2 regions of the Streptomyces sp. NBC_00996 genome follow, and region 2 is predicted to be linked to the other one. Evidence: riboswitches for the same ligand, from Rfam matches in the RefSeq annotation. Region 2 holds a riboswitch; the other holds the start of a gene.
The links. A riboswitch is a leader RNA that binds a small molecule or an ion and turns the genes downstream of it on or off. The one in region 2 is predicted to bind glycine.
Positions count from the first base shown of each region.

Region 1 (4,686 bases), 5.9 Mb from region 2:
CTCGTGCGCGACGAGCCCGCCCGGACCGGTGTAGAGCACCGGGTAGTGCGGCTCCAGGCGCTTGGCGATGTAGTTGGCGGACAGCACCGCCACCTGCGTGGCCCGCTTGAGGCCCTCGCCGCCCATGAGCCGGACGTACGCCCACGAGATCGGCAGGATGCCCGCGGAGCCCCAGGGAGCGGCCGAGATCGGACCGACACCGGTGTCGGGACCCGCCGCGGGCTGCAGCGGGTGGTTCGGCAGATACGGCGCCAGGTGCGCGCGCACTCCGACCGGGCCGACGCCCGGACCGCCGCCGCCGTGCGGGATGCAGAACGTCTTGTGCAGGTTGAGGTGCGAGACGTCACCGCCGAAGTGGCCCGGCTTGGCGAGGCCCACCAGCGCGTTGAGGTTGGCGCCGTCGACGTAGACCTGACCGCCGGCCTCGTGCACCTGCGCGCAGATGTCGGCGACATGCTCCTCGAACACACCGTGCGTCGAGGGGTAGGTGATCATCAGCACCGCCAGCTCGTCGCGGTACTGCTCGATCTTGGCACGCAGATCCTCGACGTCGATCTCGCCGTCGTCCGAGGTCTTGACGACCACGACCTTCATGCCGGCCATCACGGCGCTCGCGGCGTTCGTGCCGTGTGCGGAGGACGGGATGAGGCAAACGGTTCGCTGCGCGTCGCCGTTGGCACGGTGGTAGCCACGCACGGCCAGCAGACCGGCCAGCTCGCCCTGCGAGCCGGCGTTCGGCTGGAGCGAGACCTTGTCGTAGCCGGTGACCTCGGCGAGCCGCTCCTCCAGCTCACGGATGAGCGTGAGGTAGCCCTGCGCCTGCTCGGCGGGCGCGAAGGGGTGCATCTGGCCGAACTCGGGCCAGGTGACCGGCTCCATCTCCGTGGTCGCGTTGAGCTTCATCGTGCAGGAGCCCAGCGGGATCATGCCGCGGTCGAGCGCGTAGTCGCGGTCGGAGAGCTTGCGCAGGTAGCGCAGCATCGCGGTCTCGGAGCGATGCTGGTGGAAGACCGGGTGGGCGAGGTAGCCGTCGGTGCGCAGCAGCTCGGCCGGCAGCGTGTCCAGCGCCGTCGCGTCCAGCGCCTCGATGTCGCCCTCGACGCCGAACGCGGTCCATACGCCGGCCAGTTGCTTGCGCGTGGTGGTCTCGTCGCAGGCGATCGACACGTGGTCGGCGTCCACGAGGTGGAGGTTGACACCGCCCACGCGCGCGGCGGCGACGGCGTCGGCGGCCTTGCCCGGCACCCGCACGGTCAGCGTGTCGAAGTACGCGCCGTGCACGACCTCGACCCCGCCCGCCGTCAGACCCGCGGCGAGGATCGTGGCGTACCGGTGCGTACGCCGCGCGATGGTCGTCAGGCCCTCGGGACCGTGGTAGACGGCGTACATACCGGCCATCACCGCGAGCAGCACCTGAGCCGTACAGATGTTGCTGGTCGCCTTCTCGCGGCGGATGTGCTGCTCACGCGTCTGCAGGGCCAGGCGGTACGCCTTGTGTCCGTCCGCGTCGACGGACACGCCGACGAGTCGCCCCGGAAGGCTGCGCGCGAAGGCCTCGCGCACCGCCATGTATCCGGCGTGCGGCCCGCCGAAGCCCATCGGCACACCGAAGCGCTGTGTCGTACCGACCGCGATGTCGGCGCCGAACTCGCCGGGCGAGGTGAGCAGGGTCAGGGCAAGCAGGTCGGCGGCGACGGTGACGACCGCGCCCAGCTCGTGTGCCTGCTCGATGATCGGCTTGAGGTCGCGTACGGCACCGGAGGCGCCCGGGTACTGGATCATTACGCCATTGATCTCACGCTCGGCGATCTCGGCGGGGATGCCCTCACTGAGGTCCGCCACGACGACCTCGACGCCGGTCGGCTCGGCGCGGGTCTCGATGACGGCTATGGTCTGCGGCAGGGCGTCCGCGTCGACCAGGAACAGACCCTTCTTGTTCTTGCCCATGCGCCGGGACAGTGCCATCGCCTCGGCGGCCGCGGTGCCCTCGTCGAGCAACGAGGCGCCGGAGGTCGGCAGCCCGGTCAGCTCGGCGACCACGGTCTGGAAGTTCAGCAGCGCCTCGAGACGGCCCTGCGAGATCTCCGGCTGGTACGGCGTGTAGGCGGTGTACCAGGCCGGGTTCTCCATGACGTTGCGCAGGATCACCGGCGGCGTGAACGTGCCGTAGTAGCCGAGGCCGACCATCGAGTCGAGCACCTGGTTGCGGTCCGCGAGGGAGCGCAGCTCGGCCAGCACCTCGGCCTCGGTGCGCGCGCCCGGCAGGTCCAGGGCGTCGGCGTTCTTGATGACGTCCGGGACCGCGGCGGCCGTCAGCTCGTCGAGCGAGCCGTACCCGACCTGCGCGAGCATCTTGGCCCGTGCCTCGGAGTCGGGCCCGATGTGGCGCTGCTCGAAGGGGATTCCCTGTTCGAGCTCGGAGAGCGGAATGCGATGGGCGGTCATTGCGGAGGCCTCCTGGTCTGACGCGACCTTCGAGGGGCACCCCGGCACGGGTACCCCGACGGCCTCCCCCTCTGTCATCTCAACCTGAGAGTTTCACCGGACCGTCCGCTGACGACCCGGTTTTCACCGTCGGTGAGAGCGGAGGCCATCGACGCCCGCCCTGCTTTCCAGAGTGACCTCGTCCGTGCGGTACGTGAGCCTGAGAGATTCCGGGGAGGATTTGCTCCTTCGGCGCCTCCGATGAAGTCTGGAGGACTCTCCCGCACGGGGTCAGCAGCCGCCTGCCAGCCTACCAGCGAGGACAAGAGCCCAACCTTCGAGTGGCCGCCTTCCTGAATGTGCTCTTTTGTAGTGCTTACGGATGAGTTGCGACCAAGAGGAGGGACCGTGCAGACCGACATCGATCCGCGCAACCTGATCGGCCGCAAGGCGTTCGACCGCAATGGCACCAAGATCGGCACGATCGACGAGGTCTACCTCGACGACGCGACCGGGATCCCGGAGTGGGCGGCCATACGCACGGGCCTGTTCAGCAGGGACGCCTTCGTGCCCCTGGAGCCCAGTGAACTCGTCGAGGGCGCCCTTCGCATCCCCTTCGACCGAGCCCTGATCAAGGACGCCCCCGACTTCGGCGTCGGACGCCACCTCTCCCCCGAGCAGGAACTCCAGCTCTACCACCACTACGGTCTCGATGTGGCGCCCGCTCCGCCCCCGCCGGACCGCGACTTCGGCCGACTCGCGGGCACGGAGGACGCCTGAGGTCCGGGGTCCGCGACCCGGGGCTCCGGATCCCGCAGTCTTCGTTCCACCAGAGGCAGCGATTCCGCCGGTTCCAGCTCCGGATCGTCGGTCCGGAGCGTCCGTACGCGCCCGGGCTCGGAGTAAGGCGTCTCGAACCGCACGGTGACCCGCCCGAGGCCGCTGCCCTGCACCCACCCGTGCCCGAACTCGGCATGCCGCACGTCGTGCCCGGCGGGCCACCTCCGCTCGGCGGGCGGCACATGTTCCTCGGAGGACTCCTGCTGCGTCTCCTCCGCGGAATGCTCTTGGATCGCCGGCTCCCCCGCGGCGGCCTGCGCCTGCGCATACGCCTGCGCGAACAGGTCCTCCTGTGTGTAGTCGGCGAGCCCGGTCACGCCCACACCCAGCAGCCGTACGCCACCGGTCGTGTCCACCGCCTCCAGAAGCCGCGCGGCGGCCTCCCGCACGACCGTCGAATCGTCCGTGGGTCCCCGCAGCGTCTCGGACCGGGTCAGCGTCGAGAAGTCGTACCTGCGCACCTTCAGGACGATGGTCCGCCCCGACAGCCCCGCCCCGCGCAGCCGCCGCACACACCGGTCGGCGAGCCGCTGCACCTCCAGGCCGACCCGCACCCGGTCATGGATGTCCACGTCGTACGTGTCCTCGACCGACACCGACTTGGTCTCCCGCTCGGCCACCACTGGCCGCTCGTCGTGGGCCAGCGCCATCGCGTACAGCGCGTGCCCATGCGCCTTCCCCAGCAGCCGTACGAGCTCGTCCTCGCCCGCCTCGGCGATCTCGTCGACGGTGGTGATCCCGGCACGCCGCAGATGGTCCCCGGTCGCGGGCCCCACGCCCGGCAGCGTCCGCACCGACATCGGCCCCAGCAGCGCGCGCTCGGTACCCGGCTCTATCACGACGAGACCGTCGGGCTTGGCCTGTTCCGAGGCGATCTTCGCGAGCATCTTGGAAGCGGCGAGCCCCACCGATCCCGTGAGCCCCGTGACGGCCCGGATGTCCGCGCGCAGCTTGACCCCTGCCAGCCGCGCCGAGCCTTCGTCCCAGGCCGTCCCCCCCGCTTCGAGGTCCACGAAGGCCTCGTCCAGGCTCAGCGGTTCCACGAGCGGCGACAGGGCCCGCAGCAGCCCCATGACCTGCTCGCTGACCTCGCGGTAGAGCCCGAAGCGCGGCACCAGATACGCGGCGTTCGGCGCGAGCCGGCGCGCCTGGGCCATGGGCATCGCCGAGTGCACTCCGAAGACGCGGGCCTCGTACGAGGCGGTGGCGACGACGCCGCGCGGCCCGAGCCCGCCCACGACGACCGCTTTCCCGCGCAGGCTCGGCTTGGATGCCTGCTCCGCCGAGGCGAAGAAGGCATCCATGTCGAGATGCAGGATCGTGGGCGCGGTTCTCACATCTCCGATGCTGCCCTACGCCACTGACAATGCCCCGGGTCGGCCCGCTCCCCGTGCCCTTCTCCCGGCCCCGGCCGACCCCCCT
Region 1 covers NZ_CP108723.1:1,771,060-1,775,745, forward strand. The annotation lists gene gcvP (aminomethyl-transferring glycine dehydrogenase) at 1-2,445, opposite strand, end outside; glycine riboswitch at 2,623-2,718, opposite strand; gene OG390_RS08595 (PRC-barrel domain-containing protein) at 2,833-3,204, shown strand; gene OG390_RS08600 (DNA polymerase IV) at 3,126-4,601, opposite strand.
Region 1: another riboswitch for glycine. It lies ahead of gcvP (aminomethyl-transferring glycine dehydrogenase); the one in region 2 lies ahead of gcvT (glycine cleavage system aminomethyltransferase GcvT).

Region 2 (4,686 bases):
AGCCCGGGGCTTCCTGCATCTCGTGGCTGCGGGTCATCGTGGTCGACCGCGCCCACGCCACGGAGCCGCACGATGCCACAGCCGGCGCCCCTGACGGGGCGCTCCTAGTGGCCGTGTTGATAAAAGGGCCGCACCTGGGCGCGCAGCCATTCACCCACCGGGTCCTGGGCCACGTCCAGGAGGACGAGGTTCACCGGCCACTGCACCGCGACCCTGCCCAGTGCGCGGCCCAGTGCCTCCATGGGCAGCGCCCGCAGGTCGCCCTCCCACTGGGAGAGTTCCACGCCGATGAACATGACCGGGTCGGCGGTCTCGATGGCGGCCAGGCAGCGGCGGGCGGTCAGCACGACGCCGGTCTCGGCGAACTCGGCGGAGGCGGCCGACAGGAAGTCCACCGGGTCCTCCTGCCAGTCGGGCTCGAACAGCCGCACCCGGCCGCCGCTCGCGGGCCCGTCCAGCGGGGTCCGTCCGGCCCGGCACAGCTCGGCGACGGCGAGCGGCGGCAGCGGTACGCCGACCACGCCGTCCGGGTTGACCGCGATGCCTACCTGCGGGGGCAGCCCGCGGGCGAACTCGACGGCGGGCGCGATCGTGTACGACATGAGGCCGCCGGTGACCTGGCGGAACTGCTCCTCGGAGCTGAAGACAGGGACGTACGCCTGGCCCTCGATCTCCAGGGTGGGCAGGTCGAGCGGGCCGGACTGCGGACCGCCGCCGTTCGGCAGGGGCACCCAGACGAAGCTGCGGCCGAGGACCTCGACGATGCGGGCACCCGCCGAGGGCACGCCGAGGGAGGCCGACAGCACCTCCTCCAGTTCGTTGCCTGGCCATCCGCCGTGCGGATGGGGGTGCGCCTGTGCCGGGAAGTCGGGGAAGTCCATCTGTCTACCGCCTGCTGTGAACCGCTGTTCGGGTGCTCCGGTGTTCCGGCTGGCTAGGTTAGTGGGCTCGTACGGCCATCTCGTACGTCTGTTTCGTACGAGAGGGTCGCCGTCGGCTCGTACGGTCCTTCAGCCGCCGAAGTCGATCCGGCGCAGCACGTCCGCCGCGTCCCGGTCGATGAGGACCGCCGAGCCGCAGCCCTCCGGCAGGTCGCCCTTCTCCACGGAGCGCAGCAGCCGGGCGACCGCGCCGCGGTGGCGCGCGAACGCGTATCGCGACACGCCGCGGCCGCGCTCGCGCTGGCCCTCGAGGGCGGTTCCCGGTGTGACGTCGAGCAGCAGCAGGTGCAGCGCGCCGCCCCGGCGCCGGGCCTCGCGGGCGAGCCAGCGGCGCACCCAGGCCTGCGTACCGCAGTCATGCACGACGACTCCGGCACCGGAGCGCAGGGCGCGGCGCAGTCCGGCGTAGTGCGCGACGCGGACCAGGGGGCGGTAGACCGCGTACGGCAGCCATCGGATCATCCGCTCGTCCCAGCGGTCGCGGGTGTCCTGGGAGTCGATGCGCGCGCCCGTGACGGCCCGGCGCATCAGCGTCGACTTGCCGCTGCCCGGCAGCCCGGTGACCACGACGAGGTCGTACGCACCGAAGTGCAGCCCGTGCGGGCTGTGTCCCGCGCGGTCCCTGAGGTCGCGGACGACGGCCGTCGGCAGCGGGCCGCACGCCTCCCGGGCCGGGGCGGCGGGCTGCTCGGGCAGCGCGATGCCCGAGGTCGTGGCGTACGCGGTGGTGCTGTTCACCGTGATCGTCCTCCCCTTGGGTCTGGAGTCCCATCCCCGTCGAGTGTAAAGAGAAGGTAATGCGCGGTGCTTCTTGTTTGCGTACTCGGACTGCCACAGACCGGTCACAGATGCGGACTGCCGGGATCGGACGGCGCGTGCAATGATGTGCGCGCCAACTGCATACCGGCCGCTTGAATCCGCGCGGGAGAGTTCCCGGTCACGTACCACGTGCCGGGGCGCCGAAGGAGCAAGTCCCTCCCTTGAATCTCTCAGGCCCCGTTACCGCGCGGGCGAGGCACATCTGAAAAGCGGGCCGCTGACCAGTGGCTCCACCCAAGGTGCAAGTCAGGACCACCGTTTCGCGGGGTCGTGATGAACCTCTCAGGTTCCGATGACAGATGGGGAGGAACGACCTCGCCGTCATGCCTTGGGAGCCCCACCGATGAGCAGCAACGCACCCCGTCACACCGCGCTCGATGCCCTGCATCGTTCGCTGGGCGCGACGATGACCGACTTCGCAGGCTGGGACATGCCCCTGCGCTACGGCTCCGAGCGCGACGAGCACCTCGCCGTCCGTACGAAGGCCGGTCTCTTCGACCTCTCGCACATGGGCGAGATCACCGTCTCCGGCCCGCAGGCGGCCGAGCTCCTGAACCACGCCCTCGTCGGCAACATCGCCTCCGTCGGCGTGGGCCGCGCCCGCTACACCATGATCTGCCAGGCGGACGGTGGCATCCTCGACGACCTGATCGTGTACCGGCTGGCCGACACCGCTTACATGGTCGTCGCCAACGCCTCCAACGCGCAGGTCGTGCTGGACGCCTTGGTGGAGCGTGCCGCGGGCTTCGACGCGTCGGTGCGCGACGACCGTGACGCGTACGCGCTGATCGCCGTGCAGGGCCCCGAGTCCCCCGGCATCCTCAAGTCGCTCACCGACTCCGATCTGGACGGCCTCAAGTACTACGCGGGTCTGCCCGGCACGGTCGCGGGCGTCCCGGCACTGATCGCGCGCACCGGCTACACCGGCGAGGACGGCTTCGAGCTGTTCGTGAAGCCGGAGCACGCCGTCGAGCTGTGGCAGGCACTGACGAAGGCCGGCGAGGGCGTCGGCCTGGTCCCCTGCGGTCTGTCCTGCCGCGACACGCTGCGCCTGGAAGCGGGCATGCCGCTGTACGGACATGAGCTGAACACCTCGCTGACCCCCTTCGACGCCGGGCTCGGGCGGGTCGTGAAGTTCGAGAAGGAGGGCGACTTCGTGGGGCGTACCGCCCTGCAGGCCGCCGCCGAGCGCGCCGCCGAGAACCCGCCGCGGGTGCTCGTCGGCCTGATCGCCGAGGGCCGTCGCGTCCCGCGCGCCGGGTACCAGGTCGTCGCCGAGGGCAAGGTGATCGGCGAGATCACCTCCGGCGCCCCCTCCCCCACGCTGGGCAAGCCCATCGCGATGGCGTACGTCGACGCCGCGCACGCCGCTCCGGGCACGGCCGGGGTCGGTGTGGACATCCGGGGCAGCCACGAGCCGTACGAGGTCGTGGCGCTGCCGTTCTACAAGCGTCAGAAGTAGAGACTGAGCGCGGTCCACAAGGAGCCAAAAGCGACACCGCGCGCTTCTTCCCTGCTCATCGGCAGGTCCAGCAGTCCCCCATTCACCAGCACTGACCCGCGTACAGGAGAATTCAGGCCATGAGCAACCCCCAGCAGCTGCGCTACAGCAAGGAGCACGAGTGGCTGTCGGTCGCCGAGGACGGCGTCTCGACGGTCGGCATCACCGAGTTCGCGGCCAACGCGCTCGGCGATGTCGTCTACGCCCAGCTTCCGGAGGTCGGTTCCACGGTGACCGCGGGTGAGTCCTGCGGCGAGCTGGAGTCGACGAAGTCGGTCAGCGACCTGTACTCCCCGGTCAACGGCGAGATCACCGAGATCAACGAAGACGTGGTCAACGACCCGTCGCTGGTGAACTCCGCGCCCTTCGAGGGCGGCTGGCTGTTCAAGGTGCGCGTCGCCAAGGAGCCGGCCGACCTGCTCTCCGCCGATGAGTACACCGCCTTTTCCGCCGGCTGAGAGGTCGTAGAACATGTCGCTTCTGAACATGCCCCTGCACGAGCTGGACCCGGACGTCGCCGCCGCCGTCGACGCCGAGCTGCACCGCCAGCAGTCCACCCTGGAGATGATCGCCTCGGAGAACTTCGCTCCGGTCGCGGTCATGGAGGCCCAGGGCTCCGTCCTGACCAACAAGTACGCCGAGGGCTATCCCGGCCGCCGCTACTACGGCGGCTGCGAGCACGTCGACGTGGTCGAGCAGATCGCCATCGACCGCATCAAGGCGCTCTTCGGCGCCGAGCACGCCAATGTGCAGCCCCACTCGGGCGCCCAGGCCAACGCTGCCGCGATGTTCGCGCTGCTCAAGCCGGGCGACACCATCATGGGTCTGAACCTCGCGCACGGCGGGCACCTGACCCACGGTATGAAGATCAACTTCTCCGGCAAGCTCTACAACGTGGTCGCGTACCACGTGAACGACCAGACCGGTCAGGTCGACATGGCCGAGGTCGAGCGCCTCGCCAAGGAGTCCAGGCCGAAGCTGATCGTGGCGGGCTGGTCGGCGTACCCGCGCCGGCTGGACTTCGCCGAGTTCCGCCGGATCGCGGACGAGGTCGGCGCGTACCTCATGGTCGACATGGCGCACTTCGCCGGCCTGGTGGCGGCGGGCCTGCACCCGAACCCGGTGCCGCACGCCCACGTCGTCACGACCACCACCCACAAGACGCTGGGCGGCCCGCGCGGTGGCGTGATCCTTTCGACGGCCGAGCTGGCCAAGAAGATCAACTCCGCGGTCTTCCCGGGTCAGCAGGGTGGTCCGCTGGAGCACGTGATCGCCGCCAAGGCCGTCTCCTTCAAGGTCGCTGCCTCGGACGACTTCAAGGAGCGCCAGCAGCGCACCCTCGACGGCGCCCGGATCCTGGCCGAGCGCCTGGTCCAGGACGACGTCAAGGCCGTCGGTGTGGACGTCCTGTCCGGTGGCACGGAC
Region 2 covers NZ_CP108723.1:7,627,344-7,632,029, reverse strand. The annotation lists gene OG390_RS35800 (enhanced serine sensitivity protein SseB) at 105-881, opposite strand; gene OG390_RS35795 (AAA family ATPase) at 1,011-1,685, opposite strand; glycine riboswitch at 1,854-1,956, shown strand; gene gcvT (glycine cleavage system aminomethyltransferase GcvT) at 2,104-3,222, shown strand; gene gcvH (glycine cleavage system protein GcvH) at 3,342-3,719, shown strand; gene glyA (serine hydroxymethyltransferase) at 3,733-4,686, shown strand, end outside.